2 regions of the Pseudomonas sp. AC355 genome follow, and region 1 is predicted to be linked to the other one. Evidence: predicted binding sites of a transcription regulator. Region 1 holds the regulator's gene; the other holds the start of a gene.
What was found. Region 1 encodes LexA, which represses DNA repair genes until DNA is damaged. Its sites were predicted from a motif close to CTGTNTNNNNANACAG; they were not measured.
Positions count from the first base shown of each region.

Region 2: the regulator LexA is predicted to act here: its motif matches at 2,478-2,493, upstream of recN (DNA repair protein RecN).

Region 1 covers NZ_OZ409843.1:1,964,184-1,970,377, forward strand. The annotation lists gene nagZ (beta-N-acetylhexosaminidase) at 3-1,001, opposite strand; gene ACZ0AI_RS09315 (TetR/AcrR family transcriptional regulator) at 1,345-2,049, opposite strand; gene lexA (transcriptional repressor LexA) at 2,314-2,925, shown strand; gene sulA (SOS-induced cell division inhibitor SulA) at 2,937-3,395, shown strand; gene ACZ0AI_RS09330 (hypothetical protein) at 3,480-3,713, opposite strand; gene ACZ0AI_RS09335 (DUF6586 family protein) at 3,826-4,347, opposite strand; gene topA (type I DNA topoisomerase) at 4,402-6,194, opposite strand, start outside.
Region 2 covers NZ_OZ409843.1:4,758,012-4,764,205, forward strand. The annotation lists gene ACZ0AI_RS22150 (outer membrane protein assembly factor BamE) at 1-202, opposite strand, end outside; gene fur (ferric iron uptake transcriptional regulator) at 299-712, shown strand; gene recN (DNA repair protein RecN) at 782-2,455, opposite strand; gene grpE (nucleotide exchange factor GrpE) at 2,633-3,199, shown strand; gene dnaK (molecular chaperone DnaK) at 3,299-5,221, shown strand; gene dnaJ (molecular chaperone DnaJ) at 5,345-6,194, shown strand, end outside.

The DNA.
Region 1 (6,194 bases):
GCTTACTCGACCAATTGCGCTGCCCGCAGGGCAGATAACGCCTGGGCCCAACGCGGGTTCTGACGATAATCGATTCCGGGAAACGCTCGGCGGCGCATGCCTGCCAACCCTTTGGGCGCGATAACACCGAGGCGCTGCACTGCCGAAAGCGCCAACTCTGCCGCGGCTCGGTCGTTACACACTAGGCCCATGTCGCAACCTGCCGTCAGAGCAGCCTCAATGCGATTGGCGGCGTCACCCACCACATGGGCGCCGGCCATCGACAGGTCATCGCTGAAAATGACGCCCTCGAAACCCAGCTCCCCCCGCAGGATGTCCTGCAACCAGCGGCGCGAGAAGCCAGCCGGCTGACTGTCCACCTGAGGGTAGATGACATGGGCCGGCATTACCGCCGCAAGATCACGACTCAAGGCCGCGAACGGCCGTAGGTCGTTCTGACGGATTTCTTCCAGGCTGCGCTCATCGGTTGGAATGGCCACATGGGAATCAGCCTCGGCCCAGCCATGCCCGGGGAAATGCTTGCCGGTCGCCGCCATGCCCGCCTCTGCCATGCCGCGAATAAACGCGCCAGCCAACTGGGTGGCACGCTCGGGGTCACCCTCGAAGGCACGGTGGCCGACCACCGCACTGCGCTGGTGATCGAGATCCAGCACCGGCGCGAAACTCAGATCCAGGCCCACCGCCAGGACTTCGGTCGCCATCAACCAGCCGCACTGCCGCGCCAGGCTCTCGGCATCGGCGCAGCCTGCAATGGCGCGCATCGCCGGCAGACGCACAAAGCCTTCACGCAGCCGTTGTACGCGGCCGCCCTCCTGATCCACAGCAAGCAGCAGATCCGGGCGCACGGCACGAATGGCCTGTGACAGCTCACGCACCTGACGTGGATTCTCGATATTACGGGCGAAGATAATCAGGCCGCCGACTTCGGGCTGGCGCAGCAACTGCCGGTCTTCGGCAGCCAGCCAGGTGCCGGCGATATCCACCATCAGGGAGCCATACAAGGGGGTACTCACAACAGGTAATCCTTAATTGAGTGGCCGCACCGCTCAGCTGGAGCGAGGCGCTTCATCGATCAGCGCCACGCATCGAGCGAGCACTGGGGAAAAGATTTTGCAGCAGATATGAAACTCGGCCTGCGCACAGCCATGGGACAGTGCCCCACGAACAGGTTCCGCATTCGGCACGCAGACAGGCGCAGCAAAGCGAATGCTCGCGCCCAAGCGCAATGAATATCTGGCGATTCGGTGAGGAGATCACCCAAGCTCTGGCTATGCCGAAACCAGCTGCTGATATAGGCGGTAGCTTAGGGGCAGCGACGAGCAGCCCGCAAGCCGGACAAGACGGTCAGGCCTTGATGATGGCTGGGCCTTTACTGCGAGGAATAAGCTGAGCAGTCGCCAGCCGCTGGTCGGTCACTCCGCTTTCAGAGCGCATACCGGCGGCCAGGAACGGCACCATCAGGCGCATGACCTGCTCGATCGAGGTATCCACGCCGAAGTCGCTCTCGGCCATGGCCCGCAGGGCCTTGATGCCAGACATGCTGAACGCCGCGGCGCCGAGCATGAAATGCACGCGCCAGAACAGCTCCAGCGGAGGAATGCCAGGCGCCGCTTCATGCACCAGATGCATGTAGCGCCGGAACACCTTGCCGTAGACCTCTTCGAGGTATTTGCGCAGATGTCCCTGACTCTGACTGAAGGCCAGGCCGAGCAAGCGCATGAAGATGGACAGGTCATTACCACTGCGCGGTTTCACCGCCAGGGTCTGCTCGACCAACAGTTCGAGCAACTCCTCGAGGCTGAAGGTCACCCCTGGCTTGCTCTGGCGCTTGTCGAGCTCACGCTCGAGGCTCGCGCAGAACGGCCCGAGAAAACGCGAGAAGACCGCCTGAATCAGGGCCTTCTTGGAACCGAAGTGATAGTTGACGGCGGCCAGGTTGACCCCAGCCTTGCTGGTAATCAGGCGCAACGACGTTTCGGCGAACCCCTTCTCCGCGAACAACTGCTCCGCAGCATCCAGAATGCGTTCAACGGTTTCCGATTGCGCCATGACATCCATCCGACAAACAAGTGTTTGAAACATACGTTTCAGCGCGCACGCCTGTCAAGTCGCGCAGACCGTATTCTGGATGCTCAGTCATCATTTGGCGATAGCGTCGCGGGCAATCCCGGCCGGGTTTCGAAAATGGCCTGTTGAGCATAGCCCGTTACGCCGCCTGGCGGATAACACAGGCGCGACGCACATCAATGGATTGCCAAGCGACGCTTACTGTATATAATCCCAGTCACTGTATAAAAAGACAGAGCCGCCCACATGATCAAGCTGACGCCCCGCCAAGCCGAAATCCTCGCCTTCATCAAGCAGTGCCTGGAAGACAACGGCTACCCGCCGACTCGTGCAGAGATCGCCCAGGCGCTCGGCTTCAAGTCACCGAATGCCGCCGAGGAACACCTCAAGGCCCTGGCCCGCAAAGGTGCGATCGAGATGACCCCGGGCGCTTCCCGCGGCATCCGCATCCCGGGTTTCGAGCCCAATCAGGCCGAGGAAGAAGGCCTGCCGGTGATCGGCCGAGTGGCTGCAGGCGCACCCATTCTGGCTCAACAACATATAGAGGAAGCCTGCCGGATCAACCCGGACTTCTTCCGCCCGAGGGCCGACTACCTGCTGCGGGTACGCGGCATGAGCATGAAGGACATCGGCATCGTCGACGGCGATCTGCTTGCCGTCCACACCACCAGCGAAGCACGCAACGGCCAGATAGTGGTCGCGCGTATCGATGATGAAGTGACGGTCAAGCGATTCAAACGTGAAGGCAATACCGTCTGGTTGCTGGCTGAAAACACAGAATTCGCCCCGATCGAAGTGAACCTGGAAGAACAGGAGCTGATCATCGAAGGCTTGAGTGTCGGCGTCATACGCCGCTAATTGGAGGCTTTATGCAGTTCCCTCAGTCGCTGAGCCGTACCCAACTTCCGCTGTTCGATGCCTTTCTGGCCTCGACCATTGCGGTGGCCGAACCCGAACCAGTAGCACTGGAAACCACGTTCAGCGAAGTATCGCTGAGAGGTGCTGCGGGTAACTGCCTGACGCTGTTGGCGCCCATGCTGCGGGAACTGAGCGAGAAGGATGACGAACGCTGGTTGACCCTGATCGCCCCACCGGCCAGCCTGACCCAGAGCTGGCTGCGCGATGCGGGCCTGAACCGTGAGCGGATTCTGCTACTGCACCCTCGCAACAGCCAGAGCGCCCTGCAGCTGGCTCAGGAAGCCTTGAAACTTGGCCGTAGCCATACGGTGGTCAGCTGGCTGCATCCCCTGCCCCAGCATGCGCGCCAGCAACTGGAAGCAGCAGCGCACCTCGGCCAGGCGCAAAGCCTGAACATCAGCCTGGGCTGACCCACGATTTACAGAGAAATGCTCGAAGTTGGAGTGTCACTTTTCTGCCTGACCGCCCGTGGAGGGCGCGGGTAGAAAGCCGGATCAGTGCAGGACGCGGGGCTGGTCTTCATGCTCAAAATCGCCTTCGGCCATTCTGCCGGCCATTTGCACGCCGACATTGAGCATCGCTTTGGCGACTTCCACATGCTGGCCCTGGAGAAAGGCCTTGGCATCTTCGGAGAAGTCCAACACCACCAGTGCTTCCTCATCATCGGCTCGACGCAGGGCAATACGCCCATCGGGCAGTTCGACGATTTCAAGGAAGGAAGTAGGCATAACTCGGATTCTCCACGAAAGGCCGCGCATTGTAGCAGCCGCTCCATTCAATCGCTTGGCGAAAAACCGCTAAGCGCTGAACGGACTTTTCAATAGTCGGTGCCCAGCACGGTCACCACTCGCTGAGGCCGACGCGAAAACGCTGTGCCAGTGCTTTCAGCTCCTGACGCCAGCCCTCCAATGTTTCCCGGTCAAGTGGAGGCTGTGCCTCATCGACACTTACCACCTTGATCAGCGAGGTAGCGCCAGGATCGGCCTTAGCCTCGCGCGGGGCGCGCGGAGGCCGGAATAGCTCGGCATGAGCAGCCAATAATTGCCCAAGCCAGGTGTGCCCATTTTCGGCCAACTCAACCAGTTCGGCCAACTCGGGGCTGGGTGAAGAAGCCAGGCTCTGTCGATCCAGCAATACCTCGGCACGCGCGGCACTGCTGTTCGGCAAGCGATAGAAACCTGCGATTTCATGGCACAGCCCAAGTAACGCACCGTACAAATGAAACAGGGTCGCTTCACGTTCGGCCTGCACCAACGCCTGGGCATTCATCGCCCGGCCTTCTTCGGCCTTGCGCCAGGAGTCCAGAGAAAGCCCGGCGTAGAAAATCTTTTGGTTCGTGCGGGTATACAGTTCGCCAGCCATATCCACTCTCCCGATCGCCATGGGCACACTCCAGCGAAGCATGCCCAAGGCAGATCAACGCTTGTCTTCAACCTTCCATTTGCCACCGTCGTAGAACGCTTTCCAACCGGTGGGTTTACCGTCCACTTCGGTCTGCACGTACTGCTCCTTGGTCTTGCGGCTGTAACGGATGACTGCCGCGCGACCTTCTGGATCTTTCGCTGGAGCGCTCATCAGGAAGTGATACTTCGGATCGATCTCGTCTTTATGCGGGACGATCTCAAGTACCAGTGGCGCACGGGTTTCGCGGTTTTTCGGAAACTGGCTGGCAGCCAGGAACAGCCCTGAGGCGCCATCACGCAGCACGTAGGTGTCATCGACCTTCTCACACTTGAGCTCCGGCATCTTCACCGCATCCATCTTGGGTGGCGCGGGCTCGCCACTACGCAGCAGCTTGCGGGTGTTCTTGCACTCGCTGTTGGTGCAACCAAAGAACTTGCCGAAGCGCCCGGTCTTGAGCTGCATCTGACTGCCGCACTTGTCGCACTCCAGGCTCGGCCCTTCGTAGCCTTTGATGCGGAACTGGCCCTGCTCGATCTCATAACCGGCGCAGTCCGGGTTGTTGCCGCAAATATGCAGTTTGCGCGTTTCGTCCAGCAGGTAGGCATCCATGGCCGTCGCACAGATCGGGCAGCGGTGCTTGCCGAGCAATACGCGGGATTCGGACTCACCCTCGTCATCCGCAGCGATCTCGTCACCGGGCACCAGGTTGACCGTGGCCTTGCAGCGTTCCTTCGGCGGCAGGGCATAGCCCGAGCAGCCAAGGAAAACGCCGGTGGAGGCGGTACGAATCATCATGTGCCGGCCGCAATCGCGGCAGGGAATATCGGTCGGCGTTGGCGTGTTGGCGCGCATGCCATTGTCGCCGTCGGCGGCCACCTCGAGCTTCTTCTTGAAGTCGCCGTAGAACTCGTCGAGCAGGTGTTTCCACTCGCGCTCGCCCTGGGCCACGTCATCGAGGTTCTCTTCCATGCCGGCGGTGAAGCCGTAGTCCATCAGATCGGAGAAGCTCTCGGAAAGACGCTCGGTGACGATGTCGCCCATTTTTTCCGAATAGAAGCGGCGGTTATGCAGCGCCACGTAGCCACGATCCTGAATGGTGGAAATGATCGCTGCGTAGGTGGATGGACGACCAATCCCCCGCTTTTCCATTTCCTTGACCAGGCTGGCTTCCGAATAGCGCGCCGTGGGCTTGGTGAAGTGCTGGCTAGGGTCAAGCTTGATCAGTTTGAGCACTTCACCCTGTTTCATTTCCGGCAGCACGGCGTCATCACCAGGCTTGCTCAGTTGTGGCAATGCACGGGTGTAACCGTCGAACTTGAGAATACGCCCCTTGGCACGCAGTTCGAACTGCGCAGCCGTAACGGTCACGGTAGTCGACAGGTATTCGGCCGGCGGCATCTGGCAGGCGACGAATTGGCGCCAGATCAGCTCGTAGAGGCGTTCGGCGTCACGCTCCATCCCGGACAGCTGGGTCGGGCGCACGTTGACGTCAGAAGGACGAATCGCTTCGTGCGCCTCCTGAGCGCCTTCCTTGCTGGAGTAGATGTTGGCCTTCTCCGGCAGGTATTGCTTACCGTACTCGGTGTCGATGAAACCACGCACCATCTCGACGGCATCAGCCGAGAGATTGGTGGAGTCGGTACGCATATAGGTGATGTAACCAGCCTCGTAGAGACGCTGGGCCATCATCATGGTCTTCTTCACACCGAAGCCCAGCCGGGTGCTGCCCGCCTGCTGCAGTGTCGAGGTAATGAACGGCGCCGAGGGTTTGCTGCTGGTCGGCTTGTCCTCGCGCTTGGCGATGC
Region 2 (6,194 bases), 2.8 Mb from region 1:
AGGTATCGGTCAGCAGGGGATTGCCCATGATAAACCGCACTTGGCGTCGGGTCATTCCCGGCCTCAACTGGTCTATCATGTCCTGCGTGACGACATTGCCCTGTTGGATGTCGATTTTATAAACCCCGGGGAATGAGCAACCGGCGAGTGCGATGAGCCCCATGAACATGAGGCTGGTCAGCAGGAGTTTGGTTTTTTGCATCGGTGGGCGTCTTCCACTATCTTGGCTGGGCAACGTAAACCCCGATCATACCCGCAATAAGGGAAGCTGCGAAGCGCTTCCGTGAGAAAGCAGACCATGGTTGAAAATAGCGAACTCCGCAAAGCTGGCCTGAAAGTGACCCTGCCACGGGTCAAAATCCTGCAGATGCTCGACTCTGCCGAACAACGCCACATGAGCGCAGAGGATGTCTACAAGTCTCTGATGGAGGCTGGTGAAGATGTCGGTCTGGCTACTGTTTACCGGGTTCTGACCCAGTTTGAAGCGGCCGGCCTGGTGGTGCGCCACAACTTCGATGGCGGCCATGCCGTGTTCGAATTGGCTGATGGCGGTCACCACGATCATATGGTGTGCGTGGACACTGGTGACGTGATCGAGTTTTTCGATGCTGAAATCGAAAAACGCCAGAAAGAAATCGTTCGTGAGCACGGTTTCGAGCTGGTTGATCACAATCTGGTTCTGTACGTGCGCACCACTGGCGTCAAAAAGTAAGTACGACCGGTAATGAAAAAGGCGACCCTGGGTCGCTTTTTTCATACCTGTAATAAAGTGTTGCGAATACTAGCTCTGCGCGTTGCTGACCAGCTTGCGGGCGTGGGCCAGTGACTCTTCGGTGAGGTCGATGCCGCCGAGCATGCGGGCGATTTCCTCTACGCGCTGTGCGTCACTCAGCTTGCTGACTGCCGTACGGGTCGCGTTGTTGCCGCGCACCTTGTGCACGAACAGGTGCTGGTGACCCTGGGCGGCGACCTGGGGCAGGTGAGTGACGGTGAGTACCTGGCCACGCTCGCCCAGACAGCGCAGCAACTGACCGACGACTTCGGCGGTAGGCCCGCCGATGCCCACGTCCACTTCGTCGAACACCAGGGTCGGTACCCGTGAGGTCTGTGCGGTGATCACCTGGATCGCCAGGCTGATACGCGACAGCTCGCCGCCTGAGGCCACCTTGGCCAGTGCTTTGATTGGTTGGCCCGGGTTGGCGCTGACCAGAAACTCCACCTGTTCGAGGCCATTGGCATTCGGTTCGTTGCTGGTATTTTCCTGCAATTGAATGCTGAAGCGCCCGCCGGGCATGCCCAGCGTCTGCATTTCCTTTTCCACCGCTTTGCTCAGCTTGCCTGCTGCCTTGTGTCGGTGGGCGCTCAGTTCGGCAGCCTTCTCCTGGTAGTGTCGGCCATAGGAGGCCAGTTCTTCGCTCAGACGTTCGGTGGCTTGGTCATCGGCATTCAGGCCTTCCAGTTCGTCGAACAACTGCTGCTGCATGGTGGGCAGTTCGCTGGGGTGAATGCGATGCTTGCGTGCCAGGGTATAGATGGTATCCAGGCGCTCCTCAAGTTGTTGCTGTCGCTGGGGGTCTGCCTCGAAATGATCGAGAAAGCGGTTCAGCTCGCCCACCGCCTCTTCGACCTGGATCTGTGCGCTGGCCAGCAGGTTGGCAGCTTCGTTGAGCGCGCCCGGTTGGCCCTGGACGCCACTGAGTCGGCTCAAGCTGTTGGTCAGGGCAGACAGTACGTTGCCGGCATCGCTCTCGCTGCATTGCTCGATGACTTGGCGACAGGCAGCGAGCAGGCCTTCGGCGTTGGTCAGGGCCTTGTGATCCTGTTCGAGCTGCTCCAGCTCATTTTCGCCGAGCCCGAGGTTCTCCAACTCTTCCAGCTGATAGCTAAGCAGTTGATGGCGCGCGCGCTGCTCATCGCCCTGTGAGGCGAGGCGTTCCAGTTCGCTGCGGGTTTGCTTCCAGCGCTGGGCGGCGAGGTGCACCTGGCGGGCCAGTTCCTGGGCATTGGCATATTCATCGAGCAGGCGTCGATGGGTGTCGGCCTTGAGCAGCGACTGATGTTCATGCTGGCTGTGGATGTCGATCAGCAGCTCGCCCAGTGCCTTGAGGTCGCCGAGCGGGCAGGGCGTGCCATTGATGTAGCCACGCGAGCGGCCTTCGGCGGTGATCACGCGGCGCAGAATGCATGGGCCGTCATTGTCCAGATCGCGTTCGGCGAGCCAGGTGTGGGCTTCGGGGATATCGCCCAGATCGAAGCTGGCGAGAATATCAGCCTTGTCGGCTCCGGGGCGCACCACACCGCTGTCCGCGCGATCGCCAAGGGTCAGGCCGAGGGCATCGAGCATGATCGATTTGCCGGCGCCCGTTTCGCCGCTGATGACGCTCATGCCTTTATCCAGCTCGAGATCAAGGTGTTCGACGATGGCGTAATTGTGTACGGACAGGTGCACCAGCATGGCGAGGCCTCCGAGAATTTGTCTGGTTATTTATACAGTGTTTTGTCTCGTGGTGGCAATCCTGCCCCTCGTATGCTGCTGCGATGTGCTTGCGCCCCTTGAAACCCTACAAATCGTCCTTATATAGGCGGCAGACGCGCGAGTTGAGGCTCGTCGAATTATTCAGAGGAGAAATGCATGGCTGACGAACAGAACCTGGATCCGCAGACTCCCGAGGCTGAAGCGAATGACGCTGCGCTGAGTGACGACCTGATTGCTCGCGTGCAAACGCTGGAAGAGCAACTGGCGGCTGCGCAGGATCAGTCGCTGCGCATGGCTGCCGATCTGCAGAACGTGCGCCGCCGCGCTGAGCAGGATGTCGAGAAGGCGCATAAATTCGCTCTCGAGAAATTCGCCAACGATCTGCTGCCGGTGGTTGACAGCCTGGAGCGCGGTCTCGAGTTGTCGAGCCCGGACGATGAGGCCATTAAGGCCGTGCGCGAGGGCTTGGAGCTGACGCTCAAATTGCTGCTCGACACCCTCAAGCGTCATCAGCTGGAAGCTATCGATCCGCATGGTGCGCCGTTCAATCCGGAGCACCATCAGGCCATGGCTTTGCAGGAAAGCACCAACGTCGAGCCAAACAGCGTGCTCAAGGTGTTTCAGAAGGGCTACATGCTCAATGGTCGCCTGCTGCGCCCGGCGATGGTCGTGGTCAGCAAGGCACCGGCCGAGGCGCCACCGTCCATTGACGAGCAGGCTTGAAATCGGCGGCTGAGCCCCCATCTATTAAGTCAAGCGTATTAGTGCTACCGCAGCGGTCACGACAACGCTGCGGCTATATCAAAGTTTCGGGAGAGTAAAATGGGCAAAATTATTGGTATCGACCTGGGGACCACCAACTCCTGCGTCTCCATTCTTGAAAATGGCAAAGTCAAAGTCATCGAAAACGCCGAAGGCGCGCGCACCACGCCGTCGATCATCGCTTACGCCAACGATGGCGAGATTCTGGTCGGCCAGTCGGCCAAGCGTCAGGCTGTGACCAATCCGCACAACACCTTGTATGCGGTGAAGCGTCTGATCGGTCGTCGCTTCGACGAAGAAGTCGTGCAGAAAGACATTCAGATGGTGCCGTACAAGATCGCCAAGGCTGATAACGGCGATGCTTGGGTCGAAGTCAACGGCCAGAAAATGGCGCCGCCGCAGATCTCGGCTGAAATTCTCAAGAAGATGAAGAAGACCGCCGAAGACTATCTCGGCGAAGCAGTCACCGAAGCGGTGATCACCGTTCCGGCTTACTTCAACGACAGCCAGCGTCAGGCCACCAAGGATGCCGGTCGCATCGCTGGTCTGGACGTCAAGCGCATCATCAACGAGCCGACCGCGGCTGCGCTGGCCTATGGCATGGACAAGGCCAAGGGCGATCACACCGTGATCGTTTATGACCTGGGCGGCGGTACTTTCGACGTGTCGGTGATCGAGATCGCTGAAGTCGACGGTGAGCACCAGTTCGAAGTGTTGGCTACCAATGGCGATACGTTCCTCGGTGGTGAGGACTTCGACATCCGCCTGATCGACTACCTCGTCGACGAATTCAAGAAAGAAAGCGGCATGAGCCTCAAGGGCGATCCGCTGGCTATGCAGCGCCTCAAGGAAGCTGCCGAAAAGGCTAAAATCGAGCTGTCCTCGAGCCAGCAGACCGACGTCAACCTGCCGTACATCACTGCAGACGCCACCGGTCCGAAGCACCTGAACGTGAAGATCTCCCGCGCCAAGCTGGAATCGCTGGTCGAGGATCTGGTGCAGCGCACCATCGAGCCTTGCCGCATTGCGCTGAAAGATGCCGGTATCGACATTGGTGCGATCAACGACGTGATCCTGGTCGGTGGTCAGACTCGTATGCCGCTGGTGCAGAAGCTGGTGACCGAGTTCTTCGGCAAAGAAGCACGCAAGGACGTCAACCCGGACGAAGCCGTTGCCATGGGGGCTGCCATTCAAGGTGCGGTTCTGGCTGGTGACGTCAAGGACGTACTGCTGCTCGACGTTTCGCCGCTGACCCTGGGTATCGAAACCATGGGTGGCGTGATGACTGCGCTGATCGACAAGAACACCACCATCCCGACCAAGAAGTCGCAGGTGTTCTCCACCGCGGACGACAACCAGGGCGCTGTGACCATCCATGTGCTGCAGGGTGAGCGCAAGCAAGCCGGTCAGAACAAGTCCCTGGGCAAGTTCGACCTGGCCGAGATTCCGCCAGCTCCGCGTGGCGTGCCGCAGATCGAAGTGACCTTCGACATCGACGCCAACGGCATCCTGCACGTCGGCGCGAAGGACAAGGCAACCGGCAAGACCCAGTCCATCGTGATCAAGGCCAACTCCGGCCTGTCCGATGACGAGATCGAGCGCATGGTGCGTGACGCCGAGGCCAACGCCGAGGAAGACCGCAAGTTCGAAGAACTGGCCACTGCCCGTAACCAGGGCGATCAGCTGGTTCATGCGACCCGCAAGATGCTCACCGAAGCTGGCGACAAGGCCACTGCGGACGAGAAGGCGGCCATCGAAACTGCGCTGGGTGAATTGGAAGTTGCCGTACGTGGCGACGACAAGGCAGCCATCGAAGCGAAGATGAATGCCCTGTCCGAAGCGACCACGCCGCTGGCGCAGAAAATGTATGCCGAACAGCCGCAGCCAGGTGCTGCCGGTGCGGCGGCGGATGCCGGTGAAACCAAGGGCTCTGCGGACGACGTGGTCGACGCCGAGTTCGAGGAAGTCAAGGACAACAAGTAAGCCCCGGCTTGCCTGTGTTTGCGCCCTGTCGCACAGCTGTGTGCCAGGGCGATCCGCCGCGCGGGGGCTTGCTCCCGCGTTGGCGTGTCTGGACGGTACGAATTTTGAGAGTGTTAGAAACCCATGTCTAAACGTGACTACTACGAAGTGCTCGGGGTCGAGCGCGGTGCCAGCGAGGCGGAGCTGAAAAAGGCTTACCGCCGCCTGGCGATGAAGCATCACCCCGATCGCAACCCCGGCGACAAGGCTGCCGAAGACGCCTTCAAGGAGGCCAACGAGGCCTACGAAGTGTTGTCCGATGCGGGCAAGCGCAGCGCTTACGATCAGTACGGTCATGCCGGTGTCGACCCGCAGATGGGTGGCGGTGGCGGCTTTGGCGGCGGCAGCGCCAACTTCTCCGATATCTTCGGCGACGTGTTCAGTGATTTCTTCGGTGGCCAGCGTGGCGGTCAGCGCGGCGGAGCCCAACGCGGCAGCGACCTGCGTTACACCCTGGAGCTGGATCTCGAAGAGGCGGTACGTGGCACCACGGTGACCATTCGCGTGCCGACGCTGGTCAACTGCAAGGTCTGCGAAGGCTCTGGCGCCAAGAAGGGCACCAGCCCGGTTACCTGTACCACCTGCGGTGGTATCGGCCAGGTGCGCATGCAACAGGGCTTCTTCTCGGTGCAGCAGACCTGCCCGCGCTGCCACGGCAGCGGCAAGATGATCACCGACCCCTGTGGCTCCTGCCACGGCCATGGCCGTGTCGAAGAGCACAAGACGCTCTCGGTCAAGGTGCCGGCGGGTGTCGATACCGGCGACCGTATTCGCCTGTCCGGCGAGGGCGAGGCGGGCACCATGGGTGGCCCGGCTGGCGATCTGTATGTGGTCGTCAATGTGCGTGAGCACGCGATCTTCCAGCGTGACGGCAAGCATCTGTACTGCGAAGTGCCGATCAGCTTCGCCGATGCGGCGTTGGGTGGCGAGCTGG